DNA from 3 places in the Mesorhizobium sp. M0698 genome. Region 1 is predicted to be linked to each of the others. Evidence: riboswitches for the same ligand, from Rfam matches in the RefSeq annotation. Region 1 holds a riboswitch; each other region holds the start of a gene.
The links. A riboswitch is a leader RNA that binds a small molecule or an ion and turns the genes downstream of it on or off. The one in region 1 is predicted to bind cobalamin.

Region 1 (4,418 bases):
GGTCGCAGCCATAGCGCCACCAGTCATAGCCGCCGAGGATGCGGACCAGAATGACCTTGGCGTGGCGGGCGACGCTGTCGATCCACAGGTCGACGGACATCGGATGGCGCAGGTCGCGCAAGGCGGCGAGCCGCATCGACGGCAGGCGGTGCGCATCTGCCTTCCACGCCGCCGCCAGCCCGGCCAGGTCGCTGTCGGTGAAGGACAGCGCCACGACATCCGCAGGCGTTTGCCTGAGATCGACGGGCTCGGCGAGATCGTCGAGCGAGGCGGATGTGGTGGTGAGGATGTGCATCGCGGCTCGTGCCTGGGGTCAGCCGGCGAGGATACGCTCGATGGCCGGGCGGTTCAGCCCTTTCAGGCCGATGACGACCAGGCGCGAGCGGCGGTCGTCTTCAGCGGTCCAGGCGCGGTCGTAATAGTGGTTGACGCGCGGACCGACGGCCTGCAGCAGGAGCCGCATCGGCTTGCCGCCGACTTCGACGAAACCCTTGACGCGCAACACGTTTTCTTCCTCCGCCGCCGTGGCGACCCGTTGTGCGAGCTCGTCCGGGTTGGACACAGACGCGATGTCGATGACGAACGAGTCAAAATCGTCATGTTCGTGGTCGAGCTCGTCGTCGTGGTGGGTCTTGCGATTCTCGATGTCGTCCTCGACGGCGAGGCCGAGGCCGAGCAGCACCGACGGGTCGACCTTGCCTTGCGAAGTCGGTACGATCTTCACCGCCCGCGCAACATGCTTTCCGATCACGGCATTGGCGCGGGCCGCGCCGGCTGTGTCCATCAGGTCGCTCTTCGACAGGATGATCAGGTCGGCGCAGGCGAGCTGGTCTTCGAACACTTCCTCGACCGGATCGTCATGGTCGAGCGTCTCGTCCTGCGCGCGCTGGGCCTGCAGGGCGTCCATGTCGTTGGCTACGCGGCCATCAGCCAGCGCCGGCCCGTCGACGACGGCGATGACGCCATCGACCGTGACGCGGCTTTTCACGGACGGCCACTGGAAGGCCTGGACCAGCGGCTTGGGCAAAGCAAGGCCGGATGTCTCGATCAGGATGTGGTCGACCCTCGGCGTCAGCGACAGGATCTGGTCCAGCGCCGGGACGAAATCATCGGCGACGGTGCAGCAGATGCAACCATTGGCCAGCTCGACGATGTTTTCCTCGGGGCAGGTGTCGATGGCGCAGCCCTTCAGAATCTCGCCGTCGATGCCGATGTCGCCGAACTCGTTGACGATGATGGCCAGGCGCTTGCCTTTGGCGTTTTCGAGCAAATGGCGGATCAACGTCGTCTTGCCGGCGCCGAGAAAGCCGGTGACCACGGTGCAGGGAACGCGCGAAAGGGAGGCAGCGGTCATGTCAGGTCCTTCAAAACGTCAAGGGGAGGGATGCGGGCAACCAGGCCGCGCTTCAGGCAATCGGGACGGCCGCGCCATGGAATGAGCCCATCCGTCGCGGTGGCGAACAGCTTTGCCCCGGTGACGAGATCGGCCCCGCTGGTCGTGGTCAGATCACCGAAGACGTAACTCCAGCAGCCGTCGCGCAGCATGGCCGCGCTGAGCCGGCGCTTGCAATTGCCGAGGCATTCGACGGTGCGGATTTTGATGTTTTCGCTGGAAGCGGCGCGGCGCGTGTCCTCTGCGAGCAGTTCGCCGGCGCGCGGATGAGCGTCCGAACCGGTCTCGTCACGGCAGGACGAGCAGACGATGACGGTAACGCCGGCCGGGGAATCACCATGGCCGGACAATAAATCCGCTGTCTCAGCCGGAAAACTGCTGTCGCGTTCCAAATCAGGCTCCTTGCCCGGAAAACCCGCCAGGCGATCGGATTCTTATGTCCTAGACGGCAGGTCTCCTGGCTCGCGGGTCATCGCCTGGGTGCCGCCTTCCCGGGAATATCCCAGTGGTTTTCGGCCTTGGCTCGTCGCTTACAGTTGCGGGGACAGCCGCGGATTTGAAATCGAGATTTCGCACCGCATTCCCTCTTGGCCCCTGCCGTTGCGGGCAGGGGACCGTCTGGAACGGATTTAGGCTTGTGGAGCCAGTCGTGTCAACGCACGTCTATGACGCGGCGATATCCGCGAGCGGCCGGCCGAGGTCGCCGGCAGCGGTCACCTCGATGCGTTCCAGGCCGAGCCAGCCCTGCATCTGCTTCAATTCCTCGAAAAGGGCGGCTGCGGTTTGTGGCGGGGCGCCGGGCTCCGCATAGGCGGCGTGGACGCGCAACACACCGGCCGGGCGGTCGGCCCTGAGGTCGACGCGCCCGACGATGCTGTCGCCGAGCAGGAATGGCAGCACATAATAGCCATACCGGCGCTTTTCGGCCGGCGTGTAGATCTCGATGCGGTAGTGGAAGTCGAACAACCGCTCGGTGCGCGACCGCTCGAAGACGACAGGATCGAACGGCGCGAGCAAGGCGCGCGCCTCGATCTTGCGCGGCAAACGGGCGTCCTTGTGGAGATAGGCTGTTTTGCTCCAGCCTTCGACGCTCACCGGCAACAGGTCGCCGGCCTCGACCAACTCCTCGATGCGGCCCTTGATGTCGGCGGGCGAGAGCCGGAAATAGTCGCGCAGGTCTCCTGCCGTGGCGATGCCGTGGGCGCGGGCCGAGATGCGCAGCAATTCGCGGTGAGCATCCTCGGGACAGGGAATCGGTAGCGCGAGTACCGCCGGCGGCAATACGCGCTCCGGCAGATCGTAGAACCGTTCGAAGCCGCGGCGATGCGCCGTGGTGATGCGGCCGGCCCAGAACAGCCATTCGAAGGCGTGCTTGGCATGGCTCCAGCCCCACCAGCCGCCCGAACCCTTCTGCCCTTCGAAAGCCGACGCTGCGATCGGGCCTCGTTCGGCGACCTCGCGATAGATGTCTTCGATATAGGCGGCGTGCTCGCGACCCCATTTGGCCAGTCCGCTGTACATTTCGTCGCCGCGTTCGGCCCGCTGCATGCGCCAGCGCATCAGCGGATAGGTCTCGACCGGCAAGAACGAGGCTTCATGCGCCCAATATTCGAAGACCATGCGCTTGCGCGTTACCGCGGCGTTGTCGAGCAACGCCAGCTTGTAAGGGCCAAGCCGCGAATAAAGAGGCATATAATGGGCGCGCACCACGGCGCTGACGGAATCGATCTGCAGCAGGCCGGTACGGGCAAGCACCCGGGCCAGATGCCGGCGGTCAGGCGTGCCGGTGGGGCGCGGGTCATTGAATCCCTGTGCCGCGAGCGCAATGCGACGGGCCGTGGCAAGCGAGATTCTTTCCTTCATGAAGGCGGCATCCGGACGATTTTAGACAGAGAAAATGACCTGCGATTCCGTGCCATGCTAGCAGGGTTTTGGCGGCATCCATGTCAGGAGAGAAAAGTGGAGTAAAAAGTGAAGGAAATCAAACAGGAGCGGATCGGACCAGTTTTCCCGGATATGCCGTCCAGCACCGCGATTTGAACAAGGTTTGACTTGCTTCGCCGAAAGCGCTGCGCTAACCCTCGCCGCGTTGCAGCATAGAGCCCCCTTAAAACGGTTCAGTGGTTAAACTGTCACGCTTCCGCAAGTGGGTCCGGTGCTGTAATCAGAGTGGATTGGCCGCCAACGGAAACTGCAGCATGAACGCACTTTTAGGTTCGTACCTGCCCATCGTCCTGTTCATCGGCGTGGCGCTGATCGTCGGGCTGGCGCTGCTCGCTGCACCGTTCCTGGTGGCCTACCGCAACCCCGATCCGGAAAAGCTTTCCGCCTATGAGTGCGGCTTCAACTCGTTCGACGACGCCCGCATGAAGTTCGATATCCGCTTCTACCTGGTGTCGATCCTGTTCATCATCTTCGATCTGGAGGTGGCCTTCCTGTTTCCTTGGGCGGTGTCGTTCAGCCAGATCGGCATGCTCGGTTTCTGGTCGATGATGGTGTTTTTGGCGGTGCTGACCATCGGCTTTGCCTATGAATGGAAAAAAGGAGCGCTGGAATGGGATTGAACGACAGTTCCGGCACGCTCGTCGCGCCGAAGCCCAAGGGCCTCATCGACCCCAACACCGGCAGGCCGGTCGGGTCCGACGATCCATTCTTCCTGGAGATCAACAACGAGCTCGCCGACAAGGGCTTTCTCGTCACCTCGACCGAGGCGCTCATCACCTGGGCGCGCAGCGGCTCGTTGATGTTCATGACCTTCGGTCTCGCCTGCTGCGCGGTCGAGATGATCCATACGTCGATGCCGCGCTATGACTCGGAGAGGTTCGGTGTCGCGCCGCGCGCGTCCCCGCGCCAGTCCGACATCATGATCGTCGCCGGCACGCTGACCAACAAGATGGCGCCGGCGCTGCGCAAGGTCTACGATCAGATGCCGGAGCCGCGCTACGTCATCTCGATGGGCTCCTGCGCCAATGGCGGCGGCTATTATCATTATTCCTATTCGGTGGTGCGGGGCTGCGACCGCATC
Region 2 (4,418 bases), on a different contig from region 1:
CGCAGCTCAGTCCATGTTTGCGGCCAAGCTTGCCGAACCCGCCGCCGAGTGTCAGTCCGGCTATGCCGGTATCCGCGTTGACACCCATGGTCGTCGCAAGACCATGGACCTGTGTGGCTGCGTCGAACTCGCCCAGGTTCAGGCCGGCTTCTGCGCGCGCAACACGGCGGATCGGGTCGACTTCGATCCGCTTCATGCGTGACACATCGATCACCAAGCCGCCGTCGCATACCGAACTGCCGGCGACGTTATGACCACCGCCGCGGACGGCGACGAGGAAGCCTTGCGATCGGGCGAAGTTGACGGCCGTAACGACATCGCTGGATTCGGCGCAATAGAAGACAGCCGCCGGCCTCTTATCGACCATGCCATTCCAAACTCTGCGCGCCTGGTCATAGCCAGGGTCGTCCGGAAGGATCAGATCGCCGCTAATCGCCTGCCTGAGCCGGGCGATATCTGGCGCCTGCAACGTCGGCTCGGAACCGTCTATAAGCTTGAACGTGCTCATCGAGGGATACCCTTCGTGATCCAGCACGGTTGGACAGGCCGCTGTCGTTCACCGGATCACAATGATCTCATGCGGCGCCATTCGCTGCAAAATCGAATATCTCAGTCGCTGGATGAGCTAAATTCATCTAAACTGCCTGGATGAGAAAACTTCCGCCGCTCGGGTCGCTTCGCGCCTTCGAAGCCGCTGCCAGGCTGATGAGCTTCAGGAAGGCCGCGACGGAACTCGGAGTGACGCCAACGGCCATCAGCCACCAGATTCGATTGCTGGAGGAGGTCTGTGGGCAACTGCTGTTCCGGCGGCGCCCACGACCGCTCGTGCTCACAGGCGTGGGCGAACGGCTATTCCCGGTAATTTGCAGCGGCTTCGACGCTTTCGCTGCGGCAATAGCATCAGCCTCGGCCGGAGTTGGCCAACGCCCGTTGCGCGTGACGAGCCCAAATGCATTTGCCAGCCGATGGCTGGTTCCGCGCCTGTCGAAGTGGCGCGAACAGCATCCGAACATTCCACTGGAGATCATCGGGACAGACGCCGTTCTGGACCTGCGAGCCGGTGACGCCGACGTCGCGATCCGCTATGCGCGCAGGATGCCGCGGGATGTTCCCGCGCAGGAAATTTTTCGGGACGCATTCTTTCCGGTATGCAGCCCGGAGTTGTTCGCAGGAGGCGACCGACAGATCGAGCGCGCCGCCGATCTGCTGCAATACCCGCTCATCCATTTCAATTGGACGAACCGCGACCCGGAAGCGCCGACTTGGCAACGATGGCTGGCGATCGCACGCTCGATCGATCCCAGCATCCCCAATGCCAACCAGGCATGGGACCTAAGCTTCCGCGAAGAGCTGCACGCGATTGACGCGGTAGCGGCAGGCCAAGGTATCGCTATCTGCAGCGATGTGGTCGTCAGTGGCGAACTCGAGGCTGGCAGGCTAGTCAAGGCACATGATCTCTGTCTGCCAGGCTATGGCTTTTACCTTGCCTGCGTAGCCAATCACCCCCGACAAGCGCATATCGAAGCGTTTTCCGCCTGGATGAGATCGATAGTCTGAGCATCTGAACGCCGATCTTCTGCATGCTCGTCACAAGCGGTAGCAGCGCTTCCTGCGCTTCGGGGTCGCCTGCCGCGCCTCACACTTTGACCGGTATCCAAATTTCCAGCCTTGCCGCTACAGGGATCGAATTCCGGCGCATCGGCGACCTCGCGCCCAGATGCCGGCAGCCATTTGTCCCAAATCATGTTGGGGGTTGACAGAAGCAGACAACGTCCTCTAGGTACGTAATGTTATTACATTACGAGGTATGCATGACTCCTTCTGACAAGACCCTTGCTCCAGCGGCTGTCCGAACTCCGAAAATTTATTGCGCTGTGAGTGGCGGAAAATTAGGGTGGCTGAGTGATGGTCCCCGAGTCGAAAGGCAAGGGGTGAAAAGGGAACACGGTGAGGTCTTCGGATCGAGGCCGTGGCTGCCCCCGCAACTGTAAGCGGTTAGCAAGATCCGAAGTGCCACTGGCCGGCAAGGCTGGGAAGGCAGGATGGCGCAAAGACCCGCGAGCCAGGAGACCTGCCATCAGCATGAGTTGACCGGACGGGGTGTGCCGGGAGGAGACGTGGACATCGGTCTTGTCGGCCGGTCCGTCCAGCTTCCTTCCGTCGCCATTGAGAAAGTGACGGTAAGTTGGACGCCTCCCAGCCTCTTCTTAAAGCGCGCGAACTGAGTGCGACGGCAAATGGCCAGCGCCTGGTCAGTGCGGTGAGCCTTTCGCTAGCGGCGGGCGACCGCCTCGCCATCATCGGCCCTAACGGCGCCGGCAAGACGACGCTGCTGCGCATGCTCTGCGGTACGCTGCGGCCAAGCGCGGGAGACGTGAGATTCTCCGGACGCCGGCTGGAGAGATTTTCGGCCGCCGAGCGGGCGCTGCACATGGCGGTCGTCGGCCAGACCGATCAGCCCGACCCGCGGCTTGCCGTGATCGACTATGTCGAGCTTGGGCGCGTCCCCCATGCGGGCTTGCGACGAAGGAGCGAGCAACGCGACATCGTCATCGAAGCGCTTCGCAGAACCGGCCTGATGCCGCTGCTCGGCCGCACAATCGGCTCGCTATCCGGTGGCGAGCGGCAACGCGCCCAGCTGGCGCGCGCCATCGCCCAGGAGCCCAAAATCCTGTTCCTCGATGAACCGACCAATCATCTCGATCCGCGCGCCCGCAGCGACCTTCTCGAACTCGTATCGCAGTTTGGCATGACCGTGGTGGCGGTGCTTCATGATCTGTCGCTGGTCACGCCATTTGCCACCAGGGTCGCGGTGATGAACGAGGCCCGCCTGCAGGCACTCGCCGGTCCGCACGAGGCGCTGACCAAGCAATTGATCCGCGAGACTTTCGGCGTCGACATGCTTCGGCTGCGCCATCCCACCGAGGACCGCGAACTTACGATCTTCGACGTTCCTAACCGTGCCTCTTCCCATCCTGATCTGACCAAGGAGCAACATTCGTGAAACGCCTCGTATTGTCTTTTGCCTCCCTACTGCTTGCCCAGGCCGCCTTCGCTTTTCCCGTGACCGTTGACAGCTGCGGCACGCCGCTGACGTTCGAAGCCGCGCCGAAGCGCGCCGTTATCCAAGATCTGAACATGGCGGAGATGGCCTTCGCGCTGGGGCTGCAACCGTCGATCGTCGGCCTGACGGGCATCACCGGATGGTACAAGGTCGGTCCGGAATTCAAGGCTGAGCAGGGCGCGATCCCGGAACTCGCGCCGAAATACCCGACGCTCGAAAACCTCGTCGCCGTCGAGCCCGATTTCTTCTTCGCCGGCTGGTATTACGGCATGAAACCAGGTGGCGAGGTGACGCCCGATACGCTGGCGCCGTACGGCATCAAGACGCTTGTGCTGACGGAAAGCTGCGTCCATCTCGACAAGAACCGCCCCGCGGCCTCGATGGACCTGCTCTATGGTGATGTCGAAAAGCTGGGCAAGATTTTTGGCAAGGAGGCCCAGGCGGGAAAGCTTGTGTCGGACTGGAAGGCACAACTTGCCGATATCACGGCAAAGATCGGCGACCGCAAGGGAACGCGCGTGTTTCTTTACGACTCCGGCGAAGACAAACCTTTCACATCAGGCAAGTTCGCGATCCCCAGCGCCATGATCGCTGCTGCCGGCGGCGACAACATCATGGCCGACATGGCGACGAGTTGGGGCAATACGGATTGGGAGACGGTGGCGGCCCGCAATCCGCAATTCCTTATCCTGCTCGACTACCAGGACGGCGGCGGCTACAGGAAACTGCTCGATTTCCTCAAAGCCCATCCGGCGATGAAGGAGACTGATGCGGTCAAAAATGAACGCTTCGTCGCGCTGCGCTATGCCGAACTGACACCTGGGCCTGCCAACATCGAGGCGATCGGCAAGATCGCCAGGGCGATGCACCCGGAAGCTTTCTGAGCTTGCGCCAGAGAGCGTTCGAATTGGCCATGACAGCAGGAGCAGCAGCAATTGCCGCTCTTGCTTTGTTGTCGATTGCCTATGGATCGACGGTCATCGCGCTGAGCGACGTGATTGCTGCGCTCGGACATGCGGCCGGGCTGGACGGAGATATCGTGTCCGGTCCGGCCGGCAAGATCCCGATTGCCAAGATCGTTGTCGATCTCAGGCTGCCGCGCACGATTATGGCCATCTGTGTCGGCGCCGGGCTGGGCGTCATCGGCGCGCTGCTGCAGACGGTAACGCGCAACGACCTCGCCGATCCGTTCCTGTTCGGCCTGTCGTCCGGAGCGGCGGCCGGCGCGGTTTCCGTCATCACCATTTTTGGCGACCATTTCGGCATCTGGACGTTGCCGGTCGCGGCCTTCACGGGCGGCGTATTAGCCGCCGGCATCGTGCTGTTGCTGGTTTCGCGGGTGAGGGGGCAAGGC
Region 3 (4,418 bases), on a different contig from region 1:
GCAGCTTGGCTTGTACGGCGAGGCCATGGTTGAGTGAGGCGAAACAAATCCAGCCCCGCGGTCAATCCCGAGGCTTCCCACAATGGCGAAGAGAACATCTTCACTCGTTCCTTTTGAGCACAAGACCTTCCGTTCGCTATGGTCGGCTGCACTCATTTCGAACCTTGGCACCCTAGTGGAAGGTGCGGCGGCAGCTTGGCTGATGACGAGCATCGCAGCAGTAATTTTTGATCGCCCATTCGTGCTGTGTACCAGCCCTGTGTCTTGCGCAAGTGGTCACGAACGGCTGCCGGAGCCTCGAAGACGCCCTAAAAACACATGCTGCGATTTTTGAACACGCTTGACGTGTTAGATTAATTCATCCACGATGCGTGTGTTGAACACGCGAGGTGAGTTATGAACATGAAAGAGCTTAGGGTTCGACTGGGCATGACTCAAAAAGATTTGGCAGAGCAGATGGCAACAACGCAACAGACTGTGGCCCGTTGGGAAACAGGCAAAACGCAGTTGAACGTCGAGCAGATCAAGGACCTTTGTCTCACGTTGAAATGCACGGTCGAGGAGCTGCTGGGCTGGAAGATTGATGTCGAGGAGTGGCGCACGAGCCCGTTTGCAATTGCCGATGCCGAAACGCGATACGGCACGCTCAGAATCAAGACGACTGTTGGCAGCCGCCAATATCCTATCGATGAAAAGGCGCGTGAATCGATTTTACGTCAGTTGAAGGAACTTCATAATCTGCGCAGAAATAACACAAGCAGGCCATGGCTGTATTGTTGGAGCCTTGACAACAAAATACTCTTGATAAATCCGCAATATGTCCGCACCATTGAGCTTATCGGTGACGATGTAGAGGAGATGCCAGAGTATTATCATCCAGAAATCTATCGGGCTTTGGATGACTGGGATAAGGGTGAGGTTTCAGGAAAGCTGAAGAAAGAATGCGATGCCATCATCGCAGAGATGGGTGATCAGGAAGCCGTGCGCATGGCCTCCTATGTTCGCGTCACATATGACGACGGAGAAGATGAGTGGAACTTCTTGGATGAAGAAACCGCTACGACTTTCTTCGGATTGGAAGCTGCGACCTTTGACGTTCCCCAGTGTAGTTTCGCCGAAGTGGAGGAGGAAGGTTACTACCGAGCGCGATACGCCAACCTTGATCGCGTCGCGGTGATGGAGGTTCCAAGCGACCGTTATCACAGATTGACCGCGCCCGAGGAAGCTTAGAACCATCCACGAAGGGCGCATGTTACATCTCGACCTTGCGTGGTGCGTTTTCAGTACGAGATGACGTTAAGCGTAGGTAGTGGCAGGTAAGAGTGCTCGACCAGAAGCTCAACTGCCTCCTCAATATCGCTGCCGATGTGCCGCAGGACACGTCCACGGGAGCGTGGATAGGCGTGAAGTTCCTGCACTCCACGGTCCGCTCTCCCATCGCCGGTGTGTGCCCGACGCCATCTTGTGGACGAGCTTGGCCGCCTGCACCCGGTTGTATTCCGGCTTGCGGTCCGCCTGGGCGGTCCGCCGCGATGGCTATCTCCATGTCAATCGGCGCCGAACTTTGACTGCCCGCTGCTTTTGATGAATTTGGCGAGGTCCCGCGCATAATCACTCTTGGTCTTCTCCTTGAGGCCCTGTGTCGCGAACTTGTGGTCCAGCAGGGCAAACAGGTCCAAGTCCCCTTCCGCCTGTGGCGCTGGCTTGCCCTCACCGCCCTCGGCTTCCCAATTGGGGACCGCTTCTGCGCGCTGCACCGTGGCGATTGTCCGCCCAAGACGCATCACAAGATCGAACGCCAAACCGTGCGCGTGCACGACGATTTGCCGCTCAGGCCTCATTTGGACAGGACTTGAGCTAGCCCGGTGGTTTGAGCCGGGTTACCTTGAGCCGGTGGGCTGCGAACAAGCAGTTCGAGACATTGGCCTCGATCACTTCGCAACACGCCGCTGCGCCTGGCCTCGGTGTGCTCCCCCCGAAATCGTTGTGTCATATCACCGAGGGCATCACGGCCAACAGCTTCCACATGGGCAACAGCCTCGCCATTGAGCCGAATATGGTCGCGAGCAGATCACCAACGAAGCGGTCGGAACCTCGGAGCCGAAGTTCGACGCCGAGGTGGTTCGCGTGATGCGCTAAGCAGCACCACGGCGCTTGCCGGTATGTTTGCTGCCGGCAGCCGACGAACTCCTATCCTCCTGGACAAGGGCGCCGTGCGTCATTGCTTTGATTTACCGGCCGCTCAAGGCTTCCACAGTTTTCGCTTTCGAGGCGACCTTTGGAACATGCCAACGGAAATTTAACATAACGACATAAACATTTCTTTATGCGGCGTTGACAATGAAGCGAACTGCTGTAATTGTCTCCCGCGTCGTGGTTCTCCGTACGGCGCTGCCGCAGCGGAGCTAAGAGGGAAGCCGGTGCGATGCCGGCGCTGCCCCCGCAACTGTTAGCGGCGAGCCAACCCCACTCATGTCACTGAGGCGAATAGCCTTGGGAAGACGGGTAGAGGCTATGACCCCGCGAGCCAGGAGACCTGCCACGGCGAATTACGTCCACGGGCGGGGTGTCTCGGTGGCCGCTGCAGCCTGGCGTTCGTGCCGGCCTGCTAGCGCCTTCCTTGTCACCGACGCCCCAACCATCGGGGTCTGGCATGACTATCTCTCAGCAAATTCCTGTAGCAACGCTCGGCGTGCCCCGCTTCGGTCGTCGGCGAGAACTGAAATTCGCGCTTGAAAGCTACTGGTCCGGAAAATCGTCCGCTGCCGACCTTCTCACGACGGCGAAGGCGCTCCGTGCCGCTAGCTGGGAGGAGCAACGCGATCGCGGCGTGTCGAAAATCCCGTCGAACGACTTCTCGCTTTACGACCATGTGCTCGACACCGCAGCCATGGTCGGCGCCCTTCCGTCCCGTTACGGCTGGAATGGCGGCGAGGTCCCACTCGACATCTACTTCGCTATGGCGCGCGGCAACCAAGGTCAGACGGAGGATTGTGGGCACGGTGGTCACCAGCATGCGGCTCATCGGACTGGCGTAACCGCGATGGAAATGACCAAGTGGTTTGACACCAACTATCACTACATTGTGCCGGAACTCAACGATGATCAGACGTTCGCCCTCTCGTCGACGAAACCGGTCGATTACTTCATCGAGGCTAAAGCTCTCGGCGTTCACACACGCCCAGTCATCCTTGGACCGATCACCTTCCTCAAGCTGGCGAAATCGCCTGCCGAAGGATTCGATCCCATCGCGCTCCTACCACGGCTTCTGCCCGTCTACGAGCAACTCCTGCGGAGCTTGAAGCTGTCGGGTGCCGATTGGGTGCAGATCGATGAGCCAGCGCTTGTCCTCGATCTGAACCCGAACGAACGAGCTGCGTTCGAATTCGCCTATGGCCAGCTGTCAAAAGCCGCGCCCGAGTTGAAGATCATGCTGGCTGCCTATTTCGGGCCGCTGGGAGACAATCTCGAAACCGCGGTTTCTCTGCCCCTGGCCGGGCTGCATATTGATCTCGTGCGCGCTCCCGAGCAGCTGGAAACGGTGGGTCGGCTCGCACCGAAGGATCTGGTGCTCTCGCTTGGCTTGATCGATGGCCGCAACGTCTGGCGTGCGAACCTGCCCGCCATTCTCGACCGCATCAAACCGATCGTCGCCGGCTGGCCCTTGGACCGCGTCGAGATCGCGCCTTCTTGCTCGATGCTGCATGTGCCGATCGACCTCCGCATGGAGACGGAACTCGACGCGGACATCAGGTCGTGGCTCGCCTTCGCGGCCCAGAAGACCGACGAGTTGGTGTTGCTTGCCCGGGCCCTGTCCCAAGGCAGGGATGCGGTGGCAGGCGCGTTGAAAGCGTCTGCCGAGGCTGCCGCCACTCGCGTGACATCCACGAAGATCCATGACCCGCTGGTTGAGGGGCGGATCGCCAGCATTGACGACAGCATGAAGCGACGAGAGAGCGCTTTTGCCGAGCGCTCCAGAGTCCAGGCCGGCACGCTCGGGCTGCCGCCGTTCCCGACGACGACCATCGGGTCCTTCCCGCAGACGCCGCAGGTACGCAGGGCGCGGGCCGCTCATGCGAAGGGCCAGCTGAGCTATGTCGACTACGAGACCTTCCTGAAGAAGGAGATCGAGGCTGCAATTCGCTGGCAGGAAGAGATCGGGCTGGACGTGCTGGTGCACGGTGAGTTCGAACGAAACGACATGGTACAGCATTTCGGCGAGCAGCTGTCCGGCTTCGCCTTCACCCAGCATGCCTGGGTGCAGAGCTATGGGTCGCGTTACGTGCGCCCCCCCATCATCTTCGGCGACGTATCGAGGCCCAAGCCGATGACGCTGCGCTGGTGGCAATTCGCCCAGTCGCTTACGGAAAACCCTGTGAAGGGAATGCTCACAGGCCCGGTGACCATTCTCAACTGGT

Region 2: linked by a shared signal. The riboswitch ahead of NKI16_RS27355 (ABC transporter ATP-binding protein) and the one ahead of NKI16_RS02110 (DUF1636 family protein) in region 1 are both predicted to bind cobalamin.
Region 3: linked by a shared signal. The riboswitch ahead of metE (5-methyltetrahydropteroyltriglutamate--homocysteine S-methyltransferase) and the one ahead of NKI16_RS02110 (DUF1636 family protein) in region 1 are both predicted to bind cobalamin.

What each region holds. Positions count from the first base shown of each region.
Region 1 covers NZ_JAMYPQ010000001.1:411,110-415,527, forward strand. The annotation lists gene NKI16_RS02100 (cobaltochelatase subunit CobN) at 1-295, opposite strand, end outside; gene cobW (cobalamin biosynthesis protein CobW) at 314-1,354, opposite strand; gene NKI16_RS02110 (DUF1636 family protein) at 1,351-1,785, opposite strand; cobalamin riboswitch at 1,824-2,027, opposite strand; gene NKI16_RS02115 (winged helix-turn-helix domain-containing protein) at 2,057-3,256, opposite strand; gene NKI16_RS02120 (NADH-quinone oxidoreductase subunit A) at 3,592-3,957, shown strand; gene NKI16_RS02125 (NuoB/complex I 20 kDa subunit family protein) at 3,948-4,418, shown strand, end outside.
Region 2 covers NZ_JAMYPQ010000019.1:3,326-7,743, forward strand. The annotation lists gene NKI16_RS27340 (FAD-binding oxidoreductase) at 1-508, opposite strand, end outside; gene NKI16_RS27345 (LysR substrate-binding domain-containing protein) at 649-1,557, shown strand; cobalamin riboswitch at 1,890-2,093, shown strand; gene NKI16_RS27355 (ABC transporter ATP-binding protein) at 2,261-3,004, shown strand; gene NKI16_RS27360 (ABC transporter substrate-binding protein) at 3,001-3,948, shown strand; gene NKI16_RS27365 (FecCD family ABC transporter permease) at 3,978-4,418, shown strand, end outside.
Region 3 covers NZ_JAMYPQ010000031.1:12,682-17,099, reverse strand. The annotation lists gene NKI16_RS31200 (MFS transporter) at 83-334, shown strand; gene NKI16_RS31195 (helix-turn-helix transcriptional regulator) at 397-1,230, shown strand; gene NKI16_RS31190 (hypothetical protein) at 1,548-1,802, opposite strand; cobalamin riboswitch at 2,358-2,558, shown strand; gene metE (5-methyltetrahydropteroyltriglutamate--homocysteine S-methyltransferase) at 2,654-4,418, shown strand, end outside.